Regions from separate parts of the Streptomyces sp. NPDC046203 genome, predicted to be linked through region 3. Evidence: riboswitches for the same ligand, from Rfam matches in the RefSeq annotation. Region 3 holds a riboswitch; each other region holds the start of a gene.
What was found. A riboswitch is a leader RNA that binds a small molecule or an ion and turns the genes downstream of it on or off. The one in region 3 is predicted to bind cyclic di-AMP.
Positions count from the first base shown of each region.

Region 1: another riboswitch for cyclic di-AMP. It lies ahead of ABZ990_RS26495 (M23 family metallopeptidase); the one in region 3 lies ahead of ABZ990_RS04770 (LysM peptidoglycan-binding domain-containing protein).
Region 2: another riboswitch for cyclic di-AMP. It lies ahead of ABZ990_RS16635 (transglycosylase family protein); the one in region 3 lies ahead of ABZ990_RS04770 (LysM peptidoglycan-binding domain-containing protein).

Region 1 covers NZ_JBEYZX010000050.1:22,218-27,218, reverse strand. Annotated here, with positions in the region: gene ABZ990_RS26500 (PP2C family protein-serine/threonine phosphatase) at 187-1,413, shown strand; cyclic di-AMP (ydaO/yuaA leader) riboswitch at 1,615-1,761, shown strand; gene ABZ990_RS26495 (M23 family metallopeptidase) at 1,977-3,047, shown strand; gene ABZ990_RS26490 (aldo/keto reductase) at 3,229-4,173, shown strand; gene ABZ990_RS26485 (hypothetical protein) at 4,307-5,001, opposite strand, start outside.
Region 2 covers NZ_JBEYZX010000019.1:53,375-58,375, reverse strand. Annotated here, with positions in the region: gene eno (phosphopyruvate hydratase) at 1-812, opposite strand, end outside; gene ABZ990_RS16635 (transglycosylase family protein) at 1,285-2,106, opposite strand; cyclic di-AMP (ydaO/yuaA leader) riboswitch at 2,110-2,283, opposite strand; gene ABZ990_RS16630 (transglycosylase family protein) at 2,542-3,957, opposite strand; gene ABZ990_RS16625 (cytochrome P450) at 4,138-5,001, opposite strand, start outside.
Region 3 covers NZ_JBEYZX010000004.1:58,470-63,470, reverse strand. Annotated here, with positions in the region: gene ABZ990_RS04785 (cellulose binding domain-containing protein) at 1-151, shown strand, start outside; gene ABZ990_RS04780 (MFS transporter) at 247-1,605, opposite strand; gene ABZ990_RS04775 (helix-turn-helix domain-containing protein) at 1,602-2,141, opposite strand; cyclic di-AMP (ydaO/yuaA leader) riboswitch at 2,653-2,811, shown strand; gene ABZ990_RS04770 (LysM peptidoglycan-binding domain-containing protein) at 2,815-3,468, shown strand; gene thpR (RNA 2',3'-cyclic phosphodiesterase) at 3,585-4,202, shown strand; gene ABZ990_RS04760 (ABC transporter ATP-binding protein) at 4,446-5,001, shown strand, end outside.

The DNA.
Region 1 (5,001 bases), on a different contig from region 3:
GGAACCCAGGGAGGACGAGGAGCACAGGTGGCGCGAGCGGCGGTGCGGCGCGGGCGAAACCGGGACCGGGGCGGAGGCCGCGGTGGGGGTCGGCGCCGGGGGAACGGCGGCGGCTCCGGCTCGTACGACGGTCCGTACCGAGGCCCGTACCGCGGTGCCCGGCGCTTTCTGCGGGCGCTTCCGGCGCTGGTGATCGCGGGCGGCGTGGCATATGACGTCCTGACCCCGCCCATGTACACGGCGGCGCCGCTCCTCCCCGCGGCGCCGCTGATCGCCGCCCCGTTCTTCTCGACCCGCACCACCCTGCTGACCGGTATCGCCGCCGTCATGGCCAGTACGGGTCTGCTCTTCTTCCACAAGCAGACGAACAGCGTCGTCTCGCTCACGGAGACGCTCACCGTCGCCACGGTCTCCGCCCTCGCGGTGCTGATCAACCGGGTGATCCAGCGCAGCGGCGAGCGACTGGCCTCGGCCCGGGTGGTCGCGGAGGCGGCGCAACGGGCGGTGCTGCCCGAACCGGAGGACCGGATCCGCGGGCTGCGGATCGCGGCCCGGTACGAGGCGGCGCAGGCGGGCGCGTTCATCGGCGGCGATCTGTTCGCGGTCCAGGGCACCCCGCACGGGGTACGGGTGGTGGTCGGTGACGTACGGGGCAAGGGGATGGACGCGGTGGAGGCGGTGGCGGTCGTCATCGGCGCGTTCCGGGAGGCGGCCGAGCAGGAGGCGACGCTGGCGGGGGTCGCGGCGCGGCTCGAACGGGCGCTGGCCCGGGAGGGCGAACGGCGCGACGACCTCGACGTGTTCGAAGGCTTCACGACGGCCGTCCTCGCGGAGTTCCCCGGCGCGCCGGCGGACCCGGCGAGGCCGCGCGGGCCCGGGGAATGCGCCGGGCTCGTCCGGGTGATCAACCGGGGGCATCCCGAGCCGCTGCTGCTGTACGCCGACGGGGCGCTGCTGCCGCTGCGGCCGAGCGTGCCGGCGCTGCCGCTGGGGCTGGGGGACGTGGCCGCGTGGCCGGACCGGGCCGACGAGACGCCGTATCCGCCGGGCGCGACGCTGCTGTTCTACACGGACGGGCTGTCGGAGGCGCGGGACGCGCACGGGGTCTTCTACGATCCGGCGGAGCGGCTCGCGGGACGGATCTTCCCGGGGCCGGAGGAACTCCTCGACGCCCTGGTGGCGGACGTCCGCCGGCACACGGGCGGCGGGACGACGGACGACATGGCGCTGCTCGCGGTGGCCCGGCCCGGGGTGGGGGAGCCGGTGCGGCGGCGGACGATGCCGGTGGTGCCGGCGGACGGCCCGAAGACGCATGAGACGCATGAGGCGGATGCGGTGCGCGGGGCGGGCGGTCTGCCTGGGGCCGGTCGACCGGAGGTCGGCGAGGGCGACCAGGGTGATGACAGGGCGTAGTCGAGAGATCTCCCTCAGGTAACGACTGAGGCACCGTCATATGCCAGGTGTTCGCTGAAACCTTTCTGAAGAGGCCTCAACTCGGGCTATTCCCTCCCATTTCAATGAATGATCACAGGGGACGGCTTGGAATCCCTCACCCGCGTCTATTAACGTTCGATAACGCAGCGCGGTCGTCCCAGCCGTCGCAAGAGGCGGCACCGTGCGCACGCGCCGAATCCCGTCAGGGAACCGGGGAACCACCACATGGGGTGAATCGGGCCCCGCCGCACCCGTGCGGCTCGTCCGTAGGAGACCTTCCTGCTCCGAACCCGTCAGCTAACCCGGTAGGCGAGAAGGAAGGAAAGGAGAGCGCCTCCGTGGCGTCCAACCCCCCCACTCCGCAAGCCCCCTTCTCCCCGTACGGCCCGTACGACCCGAATGTTTCGTACGACCCGAGCGACTCGTACGACCTGAACGGCGCGTACGACCCGAACAACTCGTACGAACCGAATGGCGCGTACGAACCGAACGGCTCGTACGGCGCCTACGACGGTCCCGACGGGACCGAGAGCACGACCGGGGTGACCGGGGTGACCGGGACGGCCGAGGAGTGGAACCCCACCGAGGACTCCCTGCGGGCCCAGAGCCGTTCCGGCGGCCGGCACCGCGTCGCCAAGCGTTCCAACTTCGCCCGCTCCTCCACCGTCCTCGGCGTCGGTGTGATCGCCGCCGTCGGCGCCGGCGGTCTGGCCTCCGCGCAGCAGAAGCCGCCGGTCTCCATAGCCCTGCCGGACGTCGGCCTCCCGGACGTCAAGCTGCCCGACGTGTCCGAACTCCCGGGCGTCGGACGGCTGATGAACGGTGGCGCGAAGAAGGACGACTCCGGCATCGTCGCGGGCAACGCCAACACCCAGCCGCTCACCGCGCTCACGTACACCACCCCCGCCGACGAGGCCGCCCCCGCCGGTGCCGCCGAGGCCGGTGCTCAGCCGCAGACGCAGACCGCGGCCGACGCGGGCGAGGCGCTGCGCGCCCGTATCCTCCAGCAGGCCGAGCAGCAGCACGCGGCCGCCGACGCCGCCGAGAAGGCCGCGGCGGAGACGGCGGCGGCGGAGAAGGCCGCCGCCGAAGCCGGTGCCAAGGCCGACGCGGCCGAGAAGGCCGCCGCCGAGGCGAAGAAGAAGGCCGAGGCGGAAGCCAAGGCGAAGGCCGCGGCGAAGGCGGAGGCCGAGCGTCTGGCCAAGCTCGCCGCCAGCTTCGCGCTGCCGACCTCGTCGTACGTGCTGACCTCCACCTACGGCGTGCCCGGTTCGATGTGGTCCTCCGGCTATCACACCGGTCTGGACTTCGCCGCGCCCACCGGTACGCCGGTCAAGGCCGTGCACGGCGGCACCGTCAAGTCGGCCGCCTGGTCCGGCGCGTACGGCTACCGCATCGTCCTCGAACTCGAGGACGGTACCGAGATCTGGTACTGCCACCTGTCCTCGATGACCGCGGGCGTCGGGCAGTCCGTCGGCACCGGCGAGACCATCGGCCGGGTCGGTGCCACCGGCAACGTGACCGGCCCGCACCTCCACCTGGAGGTCCACACCGGGGACGGCTCCCGCCTCGACCCGGCGTCCTGGCTCCGCTCCAAGGGCCTGACCATCTGACCTTCCCGAGGCTCCCCGGGGTTCCCCGGGCCGCCCGGATCCCTCGGGCTTCTTCGGCCCACGCCCCTGCGCGCCTGCGCACCTTTCGGCCCGCCCGGCCCCCGTCCGTCGGTGTGACAGGGGCCGAAGAGGCGGGCGTGGAAACGGTGCGGGCCCGGACGCGCGGAGGGAAGATCGACCCATGACTTCCCTTCGCCGACTGGGCACTTCCGATCTGCACGTCTTCCCGCTCTCCCTCGGGGGCAACGTCTTCGGCTGGACCGCCGACGAGGAGGGCTCCTTCGCCGTCCTCGACGCCTACGCCGCCGCGGGCGGCAACTTCGTCGACACCGCCGACGTCTACTCGCAGTGGGTCGAGGGCCACGAGGGCGGCGAGTCCGAGACCGTCATCGGCCACTGGCTGGCCTCGCGCGGCAACCGTTCCGACATCCTCGTCGCCACCAAGGTCGGCTCCCACGCCGACTACAAGGGGCTCCGGGCGGAGACGATCAAGGCCGCCGCCGAGCAGTCCCTGCGCCGTCTCGGCACCGACTACATCGACCTCTACTACACGCACTTCGACGACGAGTCCGTGCCGGTCGAGGAGATCGTCACCGCCCTCGACGCGCTGGTGAAGGAGGGCAAGGTCCGGGCCGTCGCCGCCTCCAACATCTCGGCGGAACGGCTGCGCGCCTCCCTCGACTTCGCCGAGGCCGAGAACCTCACCCGGTACGTCGCCCTCCAGCCGCACTACAACCTGGTCTCCCGCGACACCTACGAGGGACCGCTCCAGGACACCGCCGAGGCCGCCGGACTCGCGGCCGTGCCGTACTTCGGGCTCGCGTCGGGCTTCCTCACCGGCAAGTACCGGCCGGGCCGCACCGTCGACAGCGCCCGCTCCCAGCGGCCGCTCGAACTGCTCGGGACGGAACGCGGACAGCGGGTGCTCGCGGCCCTCGACAAGGTCGCCGAGGCCCATGACGCCGAGGTCGCCTCCGTGGCCCTGGCCTGGCTGGCCTCCCGGCCGACCGTGGTCGCCCCGATCGCCTCGGCCCGTACGGTCGAGCAGCTCCCGGCGCTTCTCGCGTCCACCGAACTGAAGCTGACGGACGAGGAACTGAGCACGCTGACGGCCGCGTCCGCCTGAGTTTCGCCCGAGCCGTTCCGGGGGCGGGGCCGGGCCTGAACGGGGACGGAACCCGCTCCGGTACGGGGCCGATGGCCCGCCCTGCCCCGCCCGCGCCTCTTGCCCCGTCGCCCCGCCGTCCCCTTCGGCTCGTTCAGAAGCCGGTGGGTACCGGAGAGCCAGGTCCGGCCCCCGGTTCCCGTCGGATCCGGCCCGCCAGCCGGACCGGGAGCAGCGTGGCCGGTACGGCGAGGGCGGGCACGATCCAGCGCGACAGCTCCAGCACCTGCGCCACGGCGCCCAGGGCGAGGCAGCCGAGGAACACGGCCAGGCCCGTGAGCACGGCGGTCCTCACCAGGGCCGCCGGCCGGTGGTCGAAGGGGTGGGCGTGGCGATCGTGGTGAGGGCGGTGAGGAAGGTGGTGGTCCGGGCGGGAACGGAACCACCGCAGACCGAAGCGCAGCGACAGGATCGCGAGCAGGCCCAGGCCGGTGGCGATGCCCGTACTCGTCCGGGTCTCGTCGCGCGGCTCGTCGAGGGTGGCCTGCCGGGCCTCGTCGGTGGCGAGCGCCACGACCCTCCCGCGCCAGAGCGTCCCGGCGACCCGGTCCCCCGGCCGCAGCCGTTCCAGTAGAGGGCCAGGATCCGCGAAGCTCACCGTGGGCCGCAGGACGGGACTGTTCAGCGATGCCTGGTAGCGGCGGCTTCGGGGAGTCCGGTCGACCACGATGCCGGCCACCGTGAACGCGACCGCCCGCAGACAGCCCTCCGGTCCGGCGGTGTCGGCGTCGTTGATGTCGGCGGTCTCGGCGGCCGATCGTGCGCCGGCGGTGACGGGACACGGCTCGG
Region 2 (5,001 bases), on a different contig from region 3:
TCGTAGTACTCGGTCATCTCGGCGGCCGAGCGGGACTTGCCCTCGAACTCGTACACGCCGTCCTTGTAGAACTCGGAGGCGGCGCAGTCGAGCGCGAGCGCGATGTCCTTGCCGGGCACGTAACCGGCCTGCTTGATGGCCTCGAGGATGAGGTCGAGGGCCTCGCGGTTGGAGCCCAGGTTCGGGGCGAAGCCGCCCTCGTCGCCGAGGCCGGTCGACAGACCCTTGTCCTTCAGGACCTTCTTGAGGGTGTGGTAGACCTCGGTGCCCCAGCGCAGGGCCTCGGAGAAGGACTCCGCGCCGATCGGCGCGATCATGAACTCCTGGATGTCCACATTGGAGTCGGCGTGCGAGCCGCCGTTCAGGATGTTCATCATCGGAACGGGCAGCAGGTGCGCGTTCGGGCCGCCGAGGTAGCGGAAGAGCGGCAGGTCCGACGCCTCGGAGGCGGCGTGCGCGACGGCGAGGGAGACGCCGAGGATGGCGTTGGCGCCGAGCGAGGACTTGTCCGGGGTCGCGTCCAGGTCGAACATGGCCTGGTCGATCAGGCGCTGCTCGGTGGCGTCGTAGCCGACGAGCTCCGGGCCGATCTGCTCGATGACCGCGAGGACGGCCTTCTCGACACCCTTGCCCTGGTAGCGGTTGGGGTCACCGTCGCGAAGCTCCAGGGCCTCGAACGCACCGGTGGAGGCGCCGGACGGAACGGCAGCACGACCCGTGCTGCCGTCGTCGAGGCCGACCTCGACCTCGACGGTGGGGTTGCCTCGGGAGTCCAGGATTTCCCGGGCTACGACGACGTCGATGGACGGCACGAGCATCTCCTTCTGGGATGTGACGCTGAGTGTGACGCATGCGCAAGGTCTCGTTCGCCTTGCGACAAGAGCCTAACCGGCGCGGTGGCGACGGCCACCGGGCGCCCGCCCCCTAAGACGAAAAAGGACCCGGGGGCATGCACATGGGGACGAATCCCCTGGGTTACTCATCGGTATGGATCCGGAGGAAAGCGACGGGCGGACCCGGAATCGGACCGATGAGCGGCTCGGGGAGCGCGAAAACGGCGTGACCGACGAACACGACCCGCGACCCGCGACCGCGAACCGCGAACCACGGCCGTGCGCCCCAACCCACGAACTGCGGCCATGCGCCACGGCCGCGAACCGCGACCGGCCCGGAGCACGCGCTCCGGGCCGGTCGGGGACGGTCACGGGGTCACCACGGGGGACAGTCGCCGAACCCGCGCGAGGTGCCGCTCGTGAGAGGTGGGGGCTCACACGAGCGCGCGGCTCACTTCAGGTGGAGCTGCTGGCCCGGGTAGATCAGGTCGGCGTTCTCGACGATGTCCTTGTTCAGCTTGAACAGCTGCTGCCAGCCGCCCTTGACGCCGTTCTCCTTGGCGATCTTGCTGAGGGTGTCGCCGGAGACGACCTTGTACTCGCCGTCGCCCTTCTTGACCTTCTTGCCGGTCGGGGTGGTGACGGTCTTCTTGGCGGCGTCCTGCGGAGCGGCCTGCGGGGCCTGGCGCTGGGTGCCGCGGGTGGTCGGCTGCTCGGTGGAGCGCTGCGGCGCGGTCATGGAACCGGTGGCCGAGCCGGCGGAGGAGCCGGTGCTCTTGCTCGCCGAGGACGAGGAAGAGGAGGAGGAAGAGGCCGCCGAAGACGACGAGCCCGCCGAGGAAGAAGACGAAGACGAGGCGGCCGACGAAGAGGACGACGACGAGGCGGAGCCCGAGTACGCGGCGCCGGAGAGGCCCACGCCGCAGCTCGGCCACGCGCCCTTGCCCTGGCCCGCCAGGACCTTCTCGGCGACGGCTATCTGCTGGGTCTTCGAGGCCAGGTCGGCGCGCGAGGCGTAGGAGGTGCCGCCGTACGCCGCCCAGGTGGACGCGGAGAACTGGAGGCCGCCGTAGTAACCGTTGCCGGTGTTGATGGACCAGTTGCCACCGGACTCGCACTGCGCGACGCGGTCCCACTCGGCGGCGGTGGCGGCGGAGGCGTTGCCCGCGGCCATCAGCGGGGCGGCGACGGCGACGCCCGCGACGCTCGTCAGCGTGAGGACACGGGTGGCCTTGGAGGGACGACGGCGTTTGCCCTTGCCGGAAAACAGCATGGAGATTCTCCTCACCGACGCCTACGAGGTGAGCTGTCGGGTTCGGACCTGTGAGTTGTCCGGCCGCGTGTCCTTGCACGCGGCTCCACCCCAAGCCGGTCGTCGGCCGTCTGTTTCAACGGCCGGGCCCGGCGCTTACCTTGGGTCCCCCGCTCCTGCCTTCGGCGCATGACGCGACGACTGTTCCCATCGGCCGGCGGCAGGATTCGGCGTACCGCCCGACGGGGCCCGCGGTGGCGAGCGGTCCTGACCGTAGACACAGACCGGGGAGAAGATCAAAGCCCATCAACCCGGAAAAATCGCCCCTACTTGCTCCCCGTCAGGGGGTGTTTGTGCAGGTGAGGGGCGATTCGATCACAGCCCACGACGGCCGCACGCCCGTTCGGCAAGAGAGATCCATGTCTCACTGCGGCATTACGGACATTCAGCCCCTGACTACTCGTCGGACGAGGAGTTCTGCGACCCCAGCTTGAGGCTCTGACCAGGGACGATGAGGTCAGGGTCGGAGCCGAGCTCCTTCTTGTTGGCGTCGTAGAGCGCGGACCAGCCACCCACGAGGCCCGTACGCCGTGCGATCTCCGTCAGACTGTCTCCCGGTCTGACGGTGTATTCGTCCGCCTTGTCCGCCGTGACGGCGTTTCCGGCCACGACCTCGCTCTTGGCGGCGCCGCCTTCGCCGCCCTTCGCGCCCTTCGCGCCCTCGGCGGCATCGGCAGCGTCGGTGTCACTGCCGGCCGGGGCGGCGTGCCGTCCCGCTTCACGCGCGGCGTCCGAGCCGTCCGTACCTTCCGGCGCGGCGTCACCCCGGTGCTTGCCCTTGCTGTCGCTCTGGCCCTGGCCCTGGCCGTGGCTCTGACTCTGCCCCGTTGTCTGACCCGGGGTGGCCGTCCCGGGCGCGGTCGGCAGACCCGGCGTCACGGACGTGTCCGGGGCGGCCGGAGCCGCGGGAGCGGCCGGGGTCGTGGGCGCGCCCGGGAGGCCGGGCAGCTGGAGGACGCCGGGAATGGCGAGGAGGCCGGTCGGCGCCTGCGGGAGCGAGACGCCCGGCGCGATCGGGCCGAAGGGAGTGGCCGCCGGCGCCGGGGTGGCCGGGGCGGCGGAGGCGTCGGGGGTGGCCGGAGTGGCCATCCCGCCCGGGTACGAGTCCACGGAGCCGCCGGGTGCGGCCGGGCCGGTGCCCTGCCCGTAACCACCCTGGTCGCCCTGGTTGCCCTGGTTCCCCTGGTTGCCCTGCGACTGGCCGAACGGGTCACCCTGACCGGCCTGACCGCTCTGGCCGCCCTGGCCGTGGCCGTTCTGACCGTTCCCCTGGTTGGCCTGGTTGCCGTTCTGGCCGTGACCGGACTGGTCGCCCTGGTTTCCGTTGCCCTGGTTGCCCTGGCCGTTGTTGCCCTGACTGCCGTTGCCCTGGTTGCCGTTGCCCTGACTGCCGTTGCTCTGGCCGGCCTCGGACGGCAGGCCGTCGGTGCGGTTCGACTCGGCGACGGGAGAGTGCGACGCGCTGGGCAGCGGGCCGGAGCCCGGGTCGACGGCGGGCGCCTTGCCGTCGTGCTGGAGCCCGGCGATCGGGGCGCAGGTGTCCCACTGGGTGTCGCCGGCGGCGAACGCCTTCTCGGCGATGGCTATCTGCTGGGCCCGGCTGGCCAGGTCGGCGCTGGGCGCGTAGGCGAGACCGCCGTGCCGCTCCCAGCCGTCCTGGGTGAACTGGAGCCCGCCGTAGAGACCGTTGCCGAAGTTGGCGCTCCACGCGCCACCCGACTCGCACTCGGCGACCCGGTCCCAGGTCTGGGCATCGGCGGCGGAAGCGGACCCGGTGGCGAGCAGGGGCAGGGCCAGGGCCGATCCGGTCACTCCCGCGGCGACGACGATAGCGGGGGCCTGGCGAGGTCGACGGTGACGTCCGTTCCCGGAGCGCATGCGGAGTGCCTTTCGCGTGACGGCGTGGACTGCGGGTGAACGTAGCCGCATTCGAACGGGCGTCACAAGTCGATGCACCGCAGATCACGCGAACATCACATTTTTGACCTGTCGTCAGCTTTCGTGGCGCCGAGGGGCCGGGGTGAACTCCACGGGAAGGGTCCGCAGGCCACGCATGATGAGCCCGCCGCGCCAGCGCAGCTCGGCCGGATCGGCGCCGAGCTTCAGGTCGGGCAGCCGGGTCAGGAGCGTCGCGAGCGCCGTCTGGCCCTCCAGCCGGGCCAGCGGCGCGCCCAGGCAGTAGTGGATGCCGTGGCCGTATCCCAGGTGCTGGTTGTCGCGCCGGGCGAGGTCCAGGGTGTCCGGCTGGTCGAAGCGGGCCGGGTCGCGGTCGGCGGCGGCGAGGACGACGAGGACCGGGTCGCCGGCCGGGATCTCCTGCCCGCCGATGGTCAGCGGCTGGGTCGCGAAGCGCCAGGTCGCGAGCTCGACCGGCCCGTCGTACCGCAGCAGCTCCTCGATCCCGGTCTCCAGCAGGCCGGTCTCCCCCGCGGCGAGCGAGTCCTGGAGGCGGGTGCGCTGCCCGGGGTCGCGCAGCAGCGCGTAGACGCCGTTGCCGATGAGGTTGACGGTGGTCTCGAAGCCGGCGAAGAGAAGGATGAAGGCCATGGCGGCGGCCTCGTTCTCGGTCAGGTGCTCGCCGTGGTCCGAGGCGCGGATGAGTCCGGAGATCAGGTCGTCTCCCGGCTCTTCCCTCTTCTTGTGGATGAGTTCGGCGAGGTAGCCGCGCATCTTCTTCACCGAGCGCGCGACGCCGCCGCGCGGCCCGCCGCCGTGCCGGATCATCATCCCGGCCCAGTCGCGGAAGTCGTCCTGGTCCTCGGCCGGTACGCCGAGCAGGTCGCAGATCGCGTAGATCGGCAGCGGGAACGCGAACTCGTGGATGAGGTCCGCGCTCCCGCGCTCCGCGAAGCCGTC
Region 3 (5,001 bases):
CGTGCATGTGACCAACGGCGAGAACAACGCTCGACTCGCCCCGAACGGCGGCAACTCCGCCGGCTTCGGCTTCGTGGGCGGCAACGACGGCGCCAACCCCTCCCCGACGGCCTTCACCCTCAACGGAACGGTCTGCCGGACGATTTCCTGATCCACCGCACCGCCACGCACCGGGCACGTGCGGTCCGCCCTCCCGGAAGGAGAGGAGCGGACCGCTCGCGTCCTCGCCTCCCCGCCCGTCGCCGCTCAGCCTCCCGGGGCCTGGGCCGGTCGGGAGCCGGCGACGGCCTCCGGCGCGGACCCGGCGGCGTCCACGGGCGGCACATCCGCTGCCCCGCCGGCCGTGCCACCGCTCCCGACGGCCCTGCCGGCCCCGCCGCTCCCCACGGTCAGCGCACGCACGTCCTTGCTGCACAGGGCCGCGACGGTGGCGAGCACGATCAGGAGCCCGCCCCCGAGCAGCGTTGTCCGCGACCCGAACCGTTCGGAGAGGACACCCGCCGTCATCTCGCCGAGGGGCAGCGCGAGGATCGAGCCGAGCATGTCGTACGAGTAGACCCGCGCCAGCCGGTCGGCCGGCACGTTCTCCTGGAGCGACAGATCCCAGGCGACCCCGAACTGCTCCAGCGCGAGACCGTTCACGAACATCGCCCCCACCAGCAGCGCCAGGGGCGCCGCCTCGGCCAGCGCGAGCAGCGGCAGGGCGTCGAGCACCACCACGGCCACCCCGATCCGCAGGGCGTGCCGGGAGCGGGAACGGCCCACCAGGAAGCCGCCGATGAGTGCGCCCGCCATCTGGGTGGCCAGCACCAGGCCCCAGGCGGTGCGCCCGTACACGCTGTTCGCGAGCGTCGGCCCGAGCACCTGGATGCCGCCCGCCGTCACGGCGTTGACCACGAAGAACTGCAGGACCACCACCCACACCCAGGTCCGTGCGGTGAACTCCCGCCATCCTTCCCGCAGTTCACGCAGCGGCCGGGCGGGTGCGCCCTGGGCTGCCGCGGCCCGGGGCACGCGTACGCCGTGGTACGCGAGCGCGGCGGCGGTGAACAGGACGGCGTCGGCCGCCATGCCCCACCCCGAACCGGCGAGCGCCGCGATCATGCCGCCGCCGGAGGCACCGGCGATCATGCCGAGGTTCACGCCCATCCGGCTCAGCGCGTTGGCCGGGCGCAGTTCCCCGGCCGGCACGGTCTGCGGGACCAGCGAGGCCGACGCGGGCATGGACAGGGCGGACACGGCGCCGTTGACCACACTCAGCGCGACGAGCACCCCGAGCGAGGCGGAGCCGGTGAGCAGGGCCAGCGCGGCCGCCGCCTGCGCGGCGGCGGCCGCCAGGCTGGAGCCCTGAAGGATGAGGGCGCGCGGCACCCGGTCGGCGAGGATGCCGCCGAAGAGGACGAGGAGGACGTTGGCGACCGACCGTGCGCCGACGACGAGCCCGACGTCGATCGCGGAGCCGGTCAGGTCCAGGACGGCGAAGGCCAGGGCGATGGGGGCCATGGCATTGGCGCAGTGCGTCAGCGTGCGCCCGGCCACCAGATGGCGAAAGCTCCGATGGCGCAGGGATGCCAGCACGGAGGACTTCCCGGTCCGCGCGCTCACTGCGCCGTCTCCCTTCGGGCCATCTCGAACAGCAGGACCGTCGCGCTGGCCCGGACGGTCCCGGGCGTGTGGGGTGCCTGTGCGGCGTCGTGCATCAGCACGCCCAGCTCCTTGGCGAGGTGCCGGACGCGCTCCCACGCCTCGGGGTGCAGCCACAGCTCGGCGTCGGTGAACGCGCCCGGCGTCCCGGGTACCCGCTCGCGGCTGCGGCGCTGCAGCTCCTCGGCGACGGCGGCGGCCAGGACCGTGTAGTCGTCGAGCGATCCGCCGGGCACGGCCTCGCCGCTCGCCGGGTCGTGCCGGTACCGCTTGGCCCGCCCGCCGCGTACGGACGTCTCCTCGGCCAGCTCCAGCAGACCGGCGGCCAGCAGATGGCGCATGTGGTAGCTGACGTTCGCCTGCGACTCGCCCAGCTCGCGCGCCGCCTCGCTGGCGCTCATGGCGTTCGCCGTGAGCAGGGACAGCAGCCGCAGCCGCAGGGGATGGGCCAGTGCGCGCAGGCCGCTCAGCTCCGCACGTCTCTTGTTGTCGGACATGGCCAGGAGTATCGAGGCCCCTGCCACAACTGTCAAACACTTCTTTTGGTGTCGTTCACCAGGGATGATCCGGTGCCGAGTGGCCGGGGGAGCGAGGTGGGGCCGTTCGTGGAGCCGGTCGCGGGGCCGGCTCGGACCGGCCCCGGGGGCTGGTCGACGCCTCGCTCCGCCCGGCGCGGGAGTGCGGACGTAAGGGCGATCCAAAGCATCGCAAAACGGACAATATTGCGACATTTCCCTTCAGTGTCGAGATGATGCGCTAAGCCCGTCTTGGTGTTATTGCGCCGTAAGTGATTCAGGTCACGGCCGACCCCGCCCACCCGGCGCTGGCGTGCCGTCAATTCGAGGTTTTCGGAAAGCGATTGACGGGTCGGCTGATCGGACGGAAAAGATCATTCTTTCGAATCGCCTATAGACGATCTTTACCGTCTCTTTTCATCTTGTTTTCGGTCTTCCTTTTCGCATACGGTCACGCCTCAGCCAGACGGAACGCCGAATCCTGCCGCCGTCCGGACATCACCCACCACCACCCGGCAGGAGCGGGGGACCCAGGTTCTCCGCCGGCTCCGGTGTTCCGGATCCGGCTTGGGGTGAAGTCGCGCCACGGCGCGACCGGGCATCTCCTGCCCGAACCCGACAGCTCACCTCGCAGGCGGAGGAGAGGACATTCGCCATGCGTGGAATCCGGACGCCCCGACGCGCCCAGCTCACCCGCGGTATCGCCCTTGCGGGCGCCGCCGCCGTCGCCCTGCCCCTGATCGGTGCCACGGGCGCCGCCGCGGCCACCCCCCAGGCCGTCGCCGCCGCCCCCGTCCACCACTCCGTGGTCGTCGGCGACACGCTCTCCGGCATCGCCGCGAAGTACGCGGTGACGGGCGGCTGGCAGAAGATCTACGAGGACAACAAGTCGGCCATCGGCGCCGACCCCACGCACATCCGCCCGGGCCTGACCCTCACCGTCGCCCCCGCCGTCGTGCAGGCGGCCACGGCCGCCGTGAAGACCTACGCGAACAACCTCGACGGCTGGATCCGTGAGTCCCTCGACATCATGGACAAGCACAACATCCCGGGCACCTACAACGGCATCTACAAGAACGTGATGCGCGAGTCCTCCGGCAACCCGCTGGCGATCAACAACTGGGACATCAACGCCATCAACGGCGTCCCTTCCAAGGGCCTGCTCCAGGTGATCTACCCGACCTTCGCGGCGTACCACATCGCCGGCACCAAGTTCGACCAGTACGACCCGGTCGCCAACATCGTCGCCGCGTGCAACTACGCCGCCGACCGCTACGGCTCGATCGACAACGTCAACAGCGCCTACTGATCGCGCCCGCGCACTCATCGTCCGCATCCTCGCACCGTGCGCCCCGGGTCCCGCCGACCCGGGGCGCACGGGCGCGGAATGGACCGCGCGGCACAAGACGAGGTACGAAGTCCTCCGTGAACGCACAGCCCCAGGGCGCGACCGTTCGGGTGTTCATCGCCCTGGCGCCGCCCGACGAAGCGAAGGACGAACTGGCGCGGGAGCTCCGGCCCGCCTACGAGGCGTACCCCGCCATGCGGTGGAACCGCATCGAGGACTGGCACATCACCCTGGCCTTCCTCGGTGAGCTGCCGGTCGCGGCCGTGCCGCTCCTGCGGCCCCCGCTCCAGGAGATCGCCGCCACGCGCCGCCCCCTGGAACTGGCGCTGCGCGGCGGCGGGCACTTCGACGAGCGGGTGCTGTGGACCGGCGTCGACGGCGACCTCGCCGGACTGCACCTCCTCGCGGACGACGTCCGCGCCACCGTCCGGAGCTGCGGCATCCCCTTCGAAGGCCGCCCGCTGCGCCCGCACCTCACCCTGGCGCGGGCCCGGCGCGGCGACACCGTCTCCGCCGTCGAGGCCGCGGCGGGCCTGGCCGGCTTCGCCGGACGCAGCTGGTCCGCCGGACGGCTGCACCTGGTCGGCAGCAACACGGGCCGAGGCCCCGGGCCGATCCACTACCGCGACATAGTGGCCTGGCCCTTCACCGGTACGGACGTCACGCCGCGCGCCGCCTTCCCGGGCGCAGGCTGACCCTCTCCCCGGCCCCCGCCACCGCGCACCCCGGCCGGCCTGCTCCCCGGCCCCCGCCACCGCGCACCCCGACCGACCTCGTCCCCTCCTCCCTCCCGGGCGACTGCTCCCCCTTCCTCCCCCTCCGCCACCGGCCGGATCGCGCCGCCGGCCCCCGCCCCGGGGAGAAAACGCGTGGACCGCGCGGGCGGGGCGAGGGAGACTGCGGACCCTGTCCTGTCGGTCCGACACAGCAGGGTTGGGATGGAATTGTCTGAATCGACGCGCGTCACCCCCGGCAAGGGGGCGGTGCTGCTCGCCCTACGTCACTACGGACGGGAGCTGTCCCGGCTGCGCCGGTGGACCGTGCCCGCGATGCTGCTCCCGGCGCTGGGCAACATCGGCATCGCCTACGTCGCGCCACTGATCGTCGCCAAGGTCGTCGGGCGGATCGCCGGCGACGCGGGCGCGGGCTCCGGGGTCGGCGCCCTGCTGCCGTACGTCCTCGGATTCGCCGGGGTCCTGCTGTTCTCCGAGGGGCTGTGGCGCGTCGGGCTGCACTGTCTGAACCGGCTCGACGCCCACGGCATCGAGCATCTCTACATCGTCGGCATGGACGAACTCTTCGCCAAGGACGCCACGTTCTTCCACGACAACTTCGCCGGCTCGCTGACCAAGCGGGTTCTCAGCTTCGCCTCCCGCTTCGAGCAGTTCGTCGACACCCTCACCTTCAATGTGATGGGCAGCTTCGTCCCGCTCGTGTTCGCGTCGGTGGTGCTGTGGACGTACGAACCCCTGCTCGTCGTCGGTCTGCTGGCGA